DNA from 4 places in the Pantoea sp. SGAir0183 genome. Region 2 is predicted to be linked to each of the others. Evidence: predicted binding sites of a transcription regulator. Region 2 holds the regulator's gene; each other region holds the start of a gene.
What was found. Region 2 encodes PurR, which represses purine synthesis genes. Its sites were predicted from a motif close to CANGCAAACGTTTGCNTG; they were not measured.
Positions count from the first base shown of each region.

Region 1: the regulator PurR is predicted to act here: its motif matches at 1,582-1,599, upstream of purL (phosphoribosylformylglycinamidine synthase).
Region 3: the regulator PurR is predicted to act here: its motif matches at 1,323-1,340, upstream of purH (bifunctional phosphoribosylaminoimidazolecarboxamide formyltransferase/IMP cyclohydrolase).
Region 4: the regulator PurR is predicted to act here: its motif matches at 1,389-1,406, upstream of gcvT (glycine cleavage system aminomethyltransferase GcvT).

Region 1 is NZ_CP028053.1:1,125,877-1,129,023, forward strand. Features, by position in the region: gene mltF (membrane-bound lytic murein transglycosylase MltF) at 1-1,419, opposite strand, end outside; gene purL (phosphoribosylformylglycinamidine synthase) at 1,690-3,147, shown strand, end outside.
Region 2 is NZ_CP028053.1:2,455,856-2,459,002, forward strand. Features, by position in the region: gene C1N59_RS11415 (C40 family peptidase) at 1-701, shown strand, start outside; gene C1N59_RS11420 (cytochrome bd-I oxidase subunit CydH) at 896-985, opposite strand; gene purR (HTH-type transcriptional repressor PurR) at 1,268-2,293, shown strand; gene punR (DNA-binding transcriptional activator PunR) at 2,290-3,147, opposite strand, start outside.
Region 3 is NZ_CP028053.1:4,198,011-4,201,157, forward strand. Features, by position in the region: rRNA gene C1N59_RS19535 (16S ribosomal RNA) at 1-856, opposite strand, end outside; gene purH (bifunctional phosphoribosylaminoimidazolecarboxamide formyltransferase/IMP cyclohydrolase) at 1,489-3,078, shown strand; gene purD (phosphoribosylamine--glycine ligase) at 3,095-3,147, shown strand, end outside.
Region 4 is NZ_CP028053.1:867,135-870,281, forward strand. Features, by position in the region: gene ubiI (FAD-dependent 2-octaprenylphenol hydroxylase) at 1-1,025, shown strand, start outside; gene gcvT (glycine cleavage system aminomethyltransferase GcvT) at 1,457-2,554, shown strand; gene gcvH (glycine cleavage system protein GcvH) at 2,579-2,965, shown strand; gene gcvP (aminomethyl-transferring glycine dehydrogenase) at 3,047-3,147, shown strand, end outside.

The DNA.
Region 1 (3,147 bases), 1.3 Mb from region 2:
TTTGCCCATCTCCGCTTCCAGCGCGGCCTGCTGGGCAAGGCGCTTTTCCTGCTCCTGCAAATAGCCCACCAGGCTAATCTCATATTTACGAATATTTTCCACGTAGTTATACGCTTCCTGGCCCCGCGCGTAGCCGTAGGTCGTTTGCGCGTAATAACGCTTCTGGCTCAGCATCGGCAGGCGCAGTTTCACATCAGCCCAACTGTCCGGGTTGCCACCCTGTTTTGCCGTGAGCTTACGGGCATCCAGCATATGAGCATAACCCATGTTGTAGGCGGCCAGCGCAAACCAGATACGTTCGTCTTCCGGAATGGACTGCGGGACTTTATCCATCATATTTTGCAGATACTGGCTGCCGCCGCGAATACTTTGCTCAGGATCGGTTCGATCGCCCACTTCCACGCTGTCGGCAGTATTGCGCGTCAGCATCATCATGCCGCGCACGCCGGTCGGTGATGTCGCCTGCGGATTCCAGTGTGATTCCTGATAGGAGATAGCGGCCAGCAAACGCCAGTCGATATTACTGGCGTATTTCTCAAATAACGGTTTGATATCAGGCAGAACCGTATCAATCGCACGCAGGAAGGTGCGCGTATCCACATAATCAAAGGTGCCAACGTGCCCGAGGTATTTCTCTTCCAGCCGCGCCATTGCGCCTTCTTCGCCCATGCCATTAAAGAAATCCAGCATGGCCGCGTTCAGGCTGTCGTCGCTTTCGCGGGGCATATACCACGTCACCGGCTCTTCATCCGTGACGTCAAAGGCGACCGCCAGTTGTGGATGGATGCGCTGAAGCAGTGCGATGGTGACGGAATCGCCAATCGTATAATCCAGCTTGCCCTCGGCGACGGCCTCAAGTAGCGCTTTCGGGCTTTGATCGGTCGAGATAGCCCAGTCAAGGTCGGGATAGTGATCCGCTCTGGCGCTCTTGAGTGTAGACAGATAAGCCGATCCGGAGGCAACGACGAGCCGTCCCTTTAAATCGCCCAGGTTTTTCGGGCGAGTTTTATCCACACGATAAACCAACTGCTGGGAAACGCTGTAATAGCTGGGGCCCGTCTGATAGCGGTTCAGTCGCTCATTATTATAGATAAGGCCTGCGGCCAGCAAATCGGCTTTGCCGTCGTCAAGCGCATCAAACAGGTCGCTGATATTCGCGCGCACTGTGATTTCCAGCCTGACGCCCAGATAACGGGCGAAACGCTTCGCCAGCTCGTAATCCATCCCGGCCGGTGCTTTATTCACGGTGTAGTAAGTCAACGGTGAGTTTACGGTACTGACCCGTAGCACTCCCCGTGCTTTAATCTGTGAAATCGTATCCTGCCCGCTCCCATGCCAGGGAATGGACGGCCACAGTGCCAGTGCTAACAGCACGGTGAGCAGACCGATAAACAGATAATTTAATTTCAGGCGTTTCAAATAGTTATCTCTCGATGGCTCCAAGGCCTCTGTCTTTTAAGGCAGTATTGATTTTGTTTTAACTCCCAGAGCGAGGGGCATTTTGCGCAACAAACTGAGGCAGAGCAACTTATAAAGCAATTTTTGCGCAATTATCAGCCAAATCTTGTTGGCCATAAATTTTGCGCAAACGGTTTCGTCGCGGAGTGGCTTTCTCTATAATACGCCCCGTTTTCCCCCTGTTGCGCCCAATGAAGCGTCGCACCCGGCGTTTCAAAGACGAGAGATCTTATGATGGAAATTCTGCGTGGTTCGCCCGCCCTGTCGGCATTTCGTGTAAACAAACTGCTGGCCCGCTTTCAGGACGCTCATCTGCCGGTGAGTGATATTTACGCTGAGTACGTCCATTTTGCCGATGTCAGCGCGCCGTTGAGTGAGGATGAAAAATCCCGTCTGCAGCGCCTGCTCAAGTACGGTCCTTCTCTCGCTGAACATGCGCCACAAGGGCGTTTGCTGCTGGTCACGCCACGTCCAGGCACCATTTCGCCATGGTCTTCAAAAGCGACAGATATTGCGCATAACTGCGATCTGTCACAGGTCCGTCGACTGGAGCGCGGTCTGGCGTTTTATGTTCAGGCACCCCAGTTGACGGAAACCCAGTGGCAAACGCTGTCAGCGCTGCTGCATGACCGCATGATGGAAACGGTGTACAGCGATCTCCATCAGGCCGAACAACTTTTTGCCCACCACGAACCTCAGCCGGTCAAAAGCGTTGATGTGTTGGGTGAAGGCCGTCAGGCACTGGTTCATGCCAATACATCGCTGGGCCTGGCCCTGGCAGACGACGAAATTGACTACCTGCTGGCAGCCTTTACGAAGCTGGGCCGTAACCCTAACGACATCGAACTCTATATGTTTGCTCAGGCGAACTCCGAGCACTGTCGTCACAAGATTTTTAACGCCGACTGGATTATTGACGGCGAAAAACAGCCGAAATCGCTGTTTAAAATGATTAAGAACACCTTTGAGCAAACGCCGGATTATGTCCTGTCGGCTTATAAAGACAATGCGGCGGTGATGGAAGGCTCTAAAGTAGGACGTTTCTTTGCGGATGCCGAAAACGGGGAATATGGCTACCACCAGGAAGCGGCGCATATTCTGATGAAGGTCGAAACGCATAACCATCCTACGGCGATTTCGCCGTGGCCTGGCGCGGCAACCGGCTCCGGCGGCGAAATTCGTGACGAAGGGGCGACCGGACGGGGCGCGAAGCCGAAAGCCGGTCTGGTCGGCTTCTCGGTGTCGAACCTGCGTATTCCGGGCTTTGAGCAGCCGTGGGAAGAGGATTTTGGCAAGCCCGCGCGCATCGTCAGCGCACTGGACATTATGACTGAAGGCCCTCTGGGCGGCGCGGCGTTTAACAACGAGTTTGGCCGTCCTGCATTGAATGGCTATTTCCGTACCTATGAAGAACAGGTCAACAGCCACAACGGCACTGAACTGCGCGGTTACCACAAGCCGATTATGCTGGCGGGTGGCATCGGGAACATCCGTGCCGATCACGTCCAGAAAGGCGAGATTACTGTCGGGGCAAAGCTGATCGTACTGGGCGGCCCGGCAATGAATATCGGTCTGGGCGGCGGGGCGGCCTCATCTATGGCGTCGGGCCAGTCTGACGCTGATCTCGACTTTGCCTCCGTACAGCGTGACAACCCGGAAATGGAACGGCGTTGCCAGGAAGTGATTGAC
Region 2 (3,147 bases):
CGCGCGACGATGATCGGCGCAAACGACGCGCGGTTAAAGCCTCATCTAAAAAAAGTCGCGCCTCCGCTGTTCAGAAAGTCAGTAAGACCACGAAAACCAGCAAAACGACCTCTCACACCATCACGCACAAAACACTCGCTAAAACGACTGCCTCGCACAAGACGCTGAGCAAAAAAGTCGCCGCCAATGCCGCCAGCAAAAAACGGTATGGTCATCAACGTGCTGCGAAGGCGTTAACGGCAGACAATACCGAAACCGGCACCATTAAAATGAGTAAAGCGCATCGCCAGCGTTACCAGAAAGCGCGTGAAACGGCGATGGCAAAACTGATGGGGCAACTTGGCAAGCGTTATCAGTGGGGAGGCAAATCGCCCCATACGGGTTTTGATTGCAGTGGCCTCGTATGGTACGCCTACAAAGACGTCGTGAAGTTTAAGATCCCCCGTACCGCTAACGAAATGTACCATCTGCGGGATGCAGCACCGGTCAACCGCGAATCCCTTGAAAAAGGCGATCTGGTTTTCTTCCGCATCAACGGGCGTGGAACCGCAGATCATGTCGGGGTTTACCTGGGCAACGGTAAATTCATTCAGTCACCGCGTACCGGTAAAGATATTCAAATCAGTGCGTTGAGCGAAGATTACTGGCAGCGCCATTATATTGGTGCGCGTCGCGTTATGACGCCAAAGACCGTTCGCTAAACGTCCTTCATACAAAAAAGCCGGGAAAGGCAGCTTCCCGGCTTTTTTATTGCCCATATCGCCCCGATTGTGCAGCGGGGTGTTCCGGGCGAAAATGCCGCACTTGCCGGTGATACGGTCTGACAGACAGGACGTATCACCGGCAAGGCTGGACGCGCAGTCAGCCAGTATAGCGTCGCTGCAAACGAATGCGGCTAGTGCAGAATAGCGGTGAAGCTAAACGCGATGATCATCAACAGTGCGGCTGCCGTCGTCATTAATGACAGTTTTAAATCGGTACTCATCCCCTCTCCTTTAACCCTGACGTTTGTAAGGTGATAGCATTTTCACATACGCGTGGGTAAAAATCTCGTTTTATCCGCACAGCCTTGTTAGAATCCCCCCTTTGTTGCGCAACAGCGCGCAATATCGGTTGCGTCCGCGCCCTTTTCAGACGTTATTTCCTGCCCTGATGACTCAATACCGGACAGAAAAGCGATGTTTTTCGCAGAAATAACCGTCCGCTGACGCAAACGTTTAACAATATGCTTATCAATAATTTAGATAGGCCCGGGAGTTCGATTTACATGGCAACAATTAAAGATGTGGCGAAGCGTGCGGGCGTGTCCACCACGACCGTCTCACACGTCATCAATAAAACGCGCTTTGTCGCAGAAAATACCTGCGAAGCGGTGTGGGAAGCGATTCGGGAACTGCATTATTCTCCCAGCGCAGTCGCGCGTAGCCTGAAGGTGAATCACACCAAAACGCTGGGCCTGCTCGCCACGTCCAGTGAAGCGCCCTACTTTGCTGAAATTATCGAAGCCATTGAGAATCACTGCTTCGATAAAGGCTATACCCTGATTCTGGGCAACGCACATAATGACCTGCAAAAACAGCGCGCCTATCTGTCGATGATGGCGCAAAAGCGCGTTGACGGGCTTCTGGTGATGTGTTCAGAGTATCCGGATGATCTGCTGCAAATGCTGGAAGCGAACCGCAATATTCCGATGGTGGTGATGGACTGGGGCGAATCCCGTGCCGACTTTACCGATACCGTACTGGACAATGCTTTTCAGGGCGGTTATCTGGCGGGACGTTATTTGATTGAGCGTGGTCATCGCGATATTGGTGCCATTCCCGGCCAGATGGAGCGTAACACGGGAGGCGGTCGCCATGCCGGTTTCCTTAAGGCGCTGGAAGAAGCGGGTATTCAGCCACGTGCCGAATGGATTGTGCAGGGTGACTTTGAACCCGAATCTGGCTATCAGGCCATGCAGCAGATTCTGTCACAGAAGCAGCGCCCAAGCGCCGTATTCTGTGGGGGCGACATCATGGCGATGGGCGCAATCTGCGCGGCCGACGAAATGGGCCTGCGCGTGCCGCAGGATATCTCCGTCATTGGTTACGACAATGTGCGCAATGCGCGCTATTTCACTCCGGCACTGACCACGGTGCATCAACCTAAAGCCCAGTTGGGTGAGAAAGCGCTGGAGATGTTGTTAGATCGCATTACCAGTAAGCGGGAAGAGTCGCAGACGATTGAAGTCCACCCGACGCTTATTGAGCGACGCTCGGTGGGCTATGGTCCTTATCGCGATTACCGCCGTTAATCCTCGCTCAACCACTCCTGATTTAGCGTTTGCGCATCGCCCAGGTACTGGAGTAACCACCCCAGCGCCGGTGATGCGCGATCTTCCGCCCAGCTGACGCAGCAGGGACTTTCCGGAAACGCCTGTGGTAAGTTCAGCTCTGCCATCTCGCCGCTGTCCAGTAAGGGCCGCGCTAAATGGCCGGGTATCATCGCGACACACAAGCCGGCGCGCACGCAGTCCAGACCGGTTTGCCAGTCCGGGACCACCAGCCGGCGTTGGTTATCCAGCGCCCAGGTCATACGACGCGGTAACGCGCGTGACGTATCTTCCAGCACCAGAGAAGGCCAGTAGCGCAACGCCTCATCATCCAGCGTAGCAACCTGCGTCAGAGGATGCTGATGCGCCACCACGCAACGCCAGTTCAGGGTGCCCATATCGCGAAAGGCGAAACGCCCCCCCACCGGAATCGCCTGTGTCGCACCTATCGCCACATCCACTCGCCCGTCTGCCAGCGCATCCCAGACGCCGTTAAAGACCTCATAGCTGATGTGCAACTCCATGTCGGGAAAATGACGGTAAAAATCCCTGACAAACTGCCGGGTCCGCTGCGGTTTGACGATGCAGTCGACGGCAATACCAATCTGACCGCGCCAGCCGTTGGCGAGCTGTTGACACTGACGTCGTGTGGCATCCATTTTTTTGATAACGCTGCGCCCTTCCCGCACGAAATGCTCGCCCGCCGGCGTGAGAATCACCTCCCGGTGCTGGCGTTCAAACAGCGGCACAGCCAGCCAGGTTTCCAGCTGGCGAACGGTATAGCTGATGGCAGAAGGCACACGGTGCAGTTCCTGGGCGGCCGCGCTAAAGCTGCC
Region 3 (3,147 bases), 1.7 Mb from region 2:
GAAGCCACTCCTCAAGGGAACAACCTCCAAGTCGACATCGTTTACGGCGTGGACTACCAGGGTATCTAATCCTGTTTGCTCCCCACGCTTTCGCACCTGAGCGTCAGTCTTCGTCCAGGGGGCCGCCTTCGCCACCGGTATTCCTCCAGATCTCTACGCATTTCACCGCTACACCTGGAATTCTACCCCCCTCTACGAGACTCAAGCCTGCCAGTTTCAAATGCAGTTCCCAGGTTAAGCCCGGGGATTTCACATCTGACTTAACAGACCGCCTGCGTGCGCTTTACGCCCAGTAATTCCGATTAACGCTTGCACCCTCCGTATTACCGCGGCTGCTGGCACGGAGTTAGCCGGTGCTTCTTCTGCGGGTAACGTCAATTGATGAGGTTATTAACCTCACCACCTTCCTCCCCGCTGAAAGTACTTTACAACCCGAAGGCCTTCTTCATACACGCGGCATGGCTGCATCAGGCTTGCGCCCATTGTGCAATATTCCCCACTGCTGCCTCCCGTAGGAGTCTGGACCGTGTCTCAGTTCCAGTGTGGCTGGTCATCCTCTCAGACCAGCTAGGGATCGTCGCCTAGGTGGGCCGTTACCCCGCCTACAAGCTAATCCCATCTGGGCACATCCGATGGTGTGAGGCCCGGAGGTCCCCCACTTTGGTCTTGCGACGTTATGCGGTATTAGCTACCGTTTCCAGTAGTTATCCCCCTCCATCGGGCAGTTTCCCAGACATTACTCACCCGTCCGCCACTCGTCACCCGAGGAGCAAGCTCCTCTGTGCTACCGTCCGACTTGCATGTGTTAGGCCTGCCGCCAGCGTTCAATCTGAGCCATGATCAAACTCTTCAATTTAAAGTTTGATTTGCTGCAACCAGTGCAGCGATGCTCAAGGAAAACGTCGTAATGAATTTCAATACGTGTTCACTCTTAAGACTTGATATTTTTTGCGTCCGGAGACGCGGATATCAATCCTGCGAGTGCCCACACAGATTGTCTGATAAATTGTTAAAGAGCAGTGCAACCAGCGGGTTAACCGTCTGTTGCGAGGTGGCGTATATTACGCTTTCCTCCTTCAGAGTCAACCTCTTTTTCAGAAGTTTTTCTCCGGCGGCTCAGTTGCCTGACCCTCTCAACACCGCATTCCGTAAGCCGTTGTGCCGTGTCGATGGAGGCGCATTATAGGGAGTTCTCGCGGGCTGACAAGGGCTAAATTCAATAAAAATGACTGTTCGCTGCATTCCACAGCAAAAGCCCGCCTTATACGCAGTTACACACAAAGTTATCCACATTCCTGTTACGTACAAATTTAGACGAGCATCACGCAAACGTTTTCGCTACAATGCCCCCGCAACGCTATGGATGCCCCTTTTCGGGGTGTTACCTGAAGTTTTCGCGTTTTCACTTCTCTATAAAGAGGAAGAAAGCTCGCAAACTTGATGTAACGCTCTTATTTACGCGAATCAAAGCCAAGGGATAAAACCACCATGCAACAACCTCGTCCTTTACGCCGCGCCCTGCTCAGTGTTTCTGATAAAGCCGGCATCCTCGAATTTGCTCAGGCACTCTCCCAACGTGGTGTTGAGCTGCTCTCTACAGGCGGCACCGCACGTCTGCTGGCAGAGGCAGGGCTCCCCGTCATCGAAGTGTCTGACTACACCGGTTTCCCGGAAATGATGGATGGACGCGTTAAAACGCTGCACCCGAAGGTCCATGGCGGCATTCTGGGACGTCGCGGACAAGATGATGCGGTAATGGCGCAGCACGCTATCAACCCTATCGATATGGTGGTCGTTAATCTTTATCCCTTTGCACAAACCGTTGCGAAGCCAGACTGCTCACTGGAAGATGCCGTAGAGAACATTGATATTGGTGGCCCAACCATGGTGCGCTCGGCGGCCAAGAACCACAAAGATGTGGCGATTGTGGTAAAGAGCAGCGACTACCCGGCCATCATCGCCGAGCTGGACGCCAACCAAAACTCACTGACGCTGGAAACCCGTTTTGACCTGGCGATCAAAGCGTTTGAACACACCGCTGCGTACGACAGCATGATTGCCAACTACTTCGGTAGCATGGTTCCCGCCTACCATGGTGAAACTGAGCAGCCGGCAGGACGCTTCCCACGCACCCTCAATCTTAACTTCGTTAAAAAGCAGGATATGCGTTATGGCGAGAACAGCCATCAGGATGCCGCCTTCTATATAGAAGAAAATGTACAGGAGGCCTCTGTCGCTACCGCCGAGCAGGTGCAGGGCAAAGCACTGTCTTATAACAACATTGCGGATACCGATGCAGCACTGGAGTGCGTAAAAGAATTCGCTGAGCCCGCGTGCGTCATTGTAAAGCATGCTAATCCTTGCGGCGTGGCCGTCGGCGAGTCCATTCTGGCGGCTTACGAGCGCGCTTACCAGACCGATCCTACCTCTGCATTTGGCGGTATTATTGCGTTTAACCGTGAACTGGACGAGGCGACCGCACAGGCCATTATCAGCCGGCAGTTTGTTGAAGTGATCATCGCCCCTTCGGCGACCGAAGCGGCCCTGAAAATCACGGCGGCGAAACAAAACGTTCGTGTACTGGTATGTGGTGAATGGCAGGGCCGTGTCGCCGCGCTGGATTTCAAACGGGTGAATGGTGGTCTGCTGGTTCAGGATCGCGATCTGGGGATGGTCGATGCCAGCCAGTTGCGTGTCGTCAGCAAGCGTCAGCCTTCTGAACAGGAACTGCGTGATGCTCTGTTCTGCTGGAAAGTGGCTAAATTCGTTAAGTCCAACGCCATTGTCTATGCACGCGACAATATGACTATTGGCATAGGTGCGGGCCAGATGAGCCGCGTCTATTCTGCCAAAATTGCGGGCATCAAAGCGGGTGATGAAGGTCTCGAAGTTAAAGGTTCTGCGATGGCTTCCGATGCGTTCTTCCCATTCCGTGATGGTATTGATGCCGCTGCAGCCGTGGGCGTGAGCTGTGTCATTCAGCCAGGCGGCTCTATCCGCGACGACGAAGTGATTGCAGCTGCCGATGAACACGGTATTGCCATGATCTTTACTGATATGCGTCACTTCCGTCATTAATTCTGTGGAGCGTTTTATGAAAATTTTAATCATCGGTAACGGCGGACGTGAACATGCCCTGGCCTGGAA
Region 4 (3,147 bases), 1.6 Mb from region 2:
TTTTACAAAAACTGGATGTCTGGTCGACGATCCTGTCGCTCAGAGCCAGCCCTTATCAGGCCATGGAAGTCTGGGATCGTGACAGCTTCGGTGCTATCTCATTTGACGGTGAGCAGCAGGGCTTAACCCATCTCGGGCACATTATCGAAAACCCGGTGATTCACTGCGCCTTATGGCAGCGAGCCAGGCAGTGCAGTGACGTGACGTTGCTGCCGTCGTCACATCTTCAGCAGGTGGCATTTGGCGATAACGAAGCCTTCATTACGCTACAGGATGGCGGCATGATGAGCGCACGGCTGATGGTTGCCGCAGACGGTGCCAATTCCTGGCTGCGCAACAAAGCCGATATTCCGCTGACTTTCTGGGATTATGAACACCATGCCCTGGTGGCGAACATCCGTACCTCCATGCCACATGATGGCGTCGCGCGTCAGGTATTCCATGGGGATGGCATTCTGGCGTTTCTGCCGATGCAGGATCCGCATCTGTGCTCCATCGTCTGGTCGCTGTCGCCCCAGGAAGCCACCCGGCTGGAAACGATGCCTGAGGCGCTCTTTAATCAACAGTTGTCGGTGGCGTTTGATATGCGCCTTGGCCTGTGCGAACTGGAAGGCGAACGGAAGGCATTCCCCCTCACGGCACGCTATGCGCGCAGCTTTGCTGCACATCGCCTGGCGCTGGTGGGCGATGCTGCGCATACCATTCATCCGCTGGCCGGGCAGGGTGTCAATCTCGGTTTTATGGATGCCGCAGAGTTGATTGGTGAAGTTCGCCGCCTGCATCAGCAGGGCAAAGATATCGGGCAGCACCTCTATCTGCGCCGCTATGAACGCAGCCGTAAACACAGTGCCGCCATGATGCTCGCGGGCATGCAGGGATTTCGTGAGCTGTTTGCGGGCAATAATCCGGCTAAAAAGCTGCTTCGCGATGTCGGGCTAAAATTGGCCGATAATTTACCGGGCGTGAAACCTGTCATGTTGCGGCAGGCGATGGGCCTGAACGACATTCCCGCCTGGCTTCGCTGACGCGAATCCCTTTCTTAAAGCCAGCGTAATTGCTGGCTTTTTTATTTTAAAAAAGGACTGCACCGTAAAAATGCAGTCCTGCACCGTTGCAGCGCCTCATTTGATTTATTCTAATTTTGCGTGATGTTTCGCATTACTTATTTTTATTCGACGCCATTTTTGCTTCGCTATTTTTTTAACATCTTGCGTGTCGGTACGAATAAAATGGCTGTAAAAAAATGAATAGGTCGTATTTGTTGTGTGTCTAATCACAAAATTACAGTCTTTTGTCCTGCTTTTTCTTTTGCGCGATTAGGCTGTGCGTCTGCGTTCGACCTCGCTTTGCTTATGGTTAATCGACCCGTTCAGTGGTAACGTCATTGCAAAGAGAACGTTTGCGTCGGCTCCCGGCGGCGTGGTTTCAAACTTACTTGTTTCAGCACAGGATAGTTATGACTCAGCACACACCTCTGTTTGACCAGCATCAGGAAAACGGTGCGCGTATGGTGGATTTCCATGGCTGGATGATGCCGCTGCACTATGGCTCCCAACTGGATGAACATCATGCTGTTCGCAACGACGCAGGCATGTTTGATGTTTCGCACATGACCATCGTCGATCTGCACGGTGCACGTACGCGTGAGTTTTTGCGTTTTCTGCTGGCAAACGATGTCGCGAGGCTGACGCAACCCGGCAAAGCGCTTTACACCGGCATGCTGAATGCGTCGGGCGGCGTGATTGACGATCTGATCGTGTATTTCATGGATGAGACGTTTTTCCGCCTGGTCGTGAACTCTGCGACGCGTGAAAAGGATCTGGCATGGATCAATGAGCATGCACAGGGTTATGGCGTGGAAGTCCGCGAGCGTGACGATCTGGCGATGATCGCCGTGCAGGGCCCACAGGCCCAGCAAAAAGCACAAACGCTCTTCAGTGATGCACAGCGTCAGGCTGTACAAGGTATGAAGCCGTTCTTTGGTATCCAGGCCGGGGAGCTGTTTATCGCCACCACCGGTTATACCGGCGAAGCGGGTTACGAGATCGCGCTACCTGCGGCGCAGGCCGTTACATTCTGGCAGCGCCTGCTCGCCGCGGGCGTCAAACCCGCCGGGCTGGGCGCACGCGATACATTGCGTCTGGAAGCGGGCATGAATCTTTACGGTCAGGAAATGGATGAAAGCGTTTCACCGCTGGCCGCCAACATGGGCTGGACCCTGTGCTGGGAACCGGCGGACCGCAATTTTATCGGGCGCGAAGCACTGGAAAGTCAGCGCGAAAAAGGCACTGAAAAACTGGTTGGCCTGATCCTGACAGAAAAAGGCGTACTGCGTAACGGCCTGCCCGTGCGTTTTACGGATAGTCAGGGGCAGATGCAGCAGGGCATTATTACCAGCGGATCTTTCTCACCAACGTTGGGTTACAGCATTGCGCTGGCCCGCGTGCCTGCGGGCATTGGCGGAGACGCTATTGTTGAAATCCGCAACCGTGAAATGCCCGTAAAAGTGACTAAACCCGTTTTCGTTCGCGCCGGCAAGCCGGTTGCGCAGTAAAACATAATTACAGGAGAAAGGGCGATGAGCAATGTGCCAGCTGAGTTGAAATACCGCGACAGTCATGAATGGCTGCGCAAAAATGCGGATGGATCTTACACCGTCGGCATCACCGAACACGCGCAGGAATTACTGGGCGATATGGTCTTTGTGGACCTGCCAGAAGTAGGGGCGACGTTCGCTGCCGGCGAAGAGTGCGCCGTCGCCGAATCCGTAAAAGCGGCTTCCGATATCTATTCTCCTGTCAGTGGCGAAATTATCGCCGTGAACGACGCGCTGAATGATTCCCCAGAGCTGGTTAACAGCGAGCCTTATCAGGACGGCTGGTTATTCCAGATCAAAGCCAGCGATGAGTCAGAACTAGACTCACTGCTGGACGCGGATGCCTACAAAGCATCTATTGACGAGTAATCGTTGCGCGGCCTCCAGATGAGGCCGCCGATATCTGACCAGCACTCTCTGTTCCCCAGCCCGATTCAGGATTTACAGCTCATGACTCAGACTCTCAGCCAGCTTGAACACAACGGTGCGTTTATTGAGCGCCATATTGGTCCGTCGCCAGAACAACAGGCCGTTATGCTGGAGGCGATTGG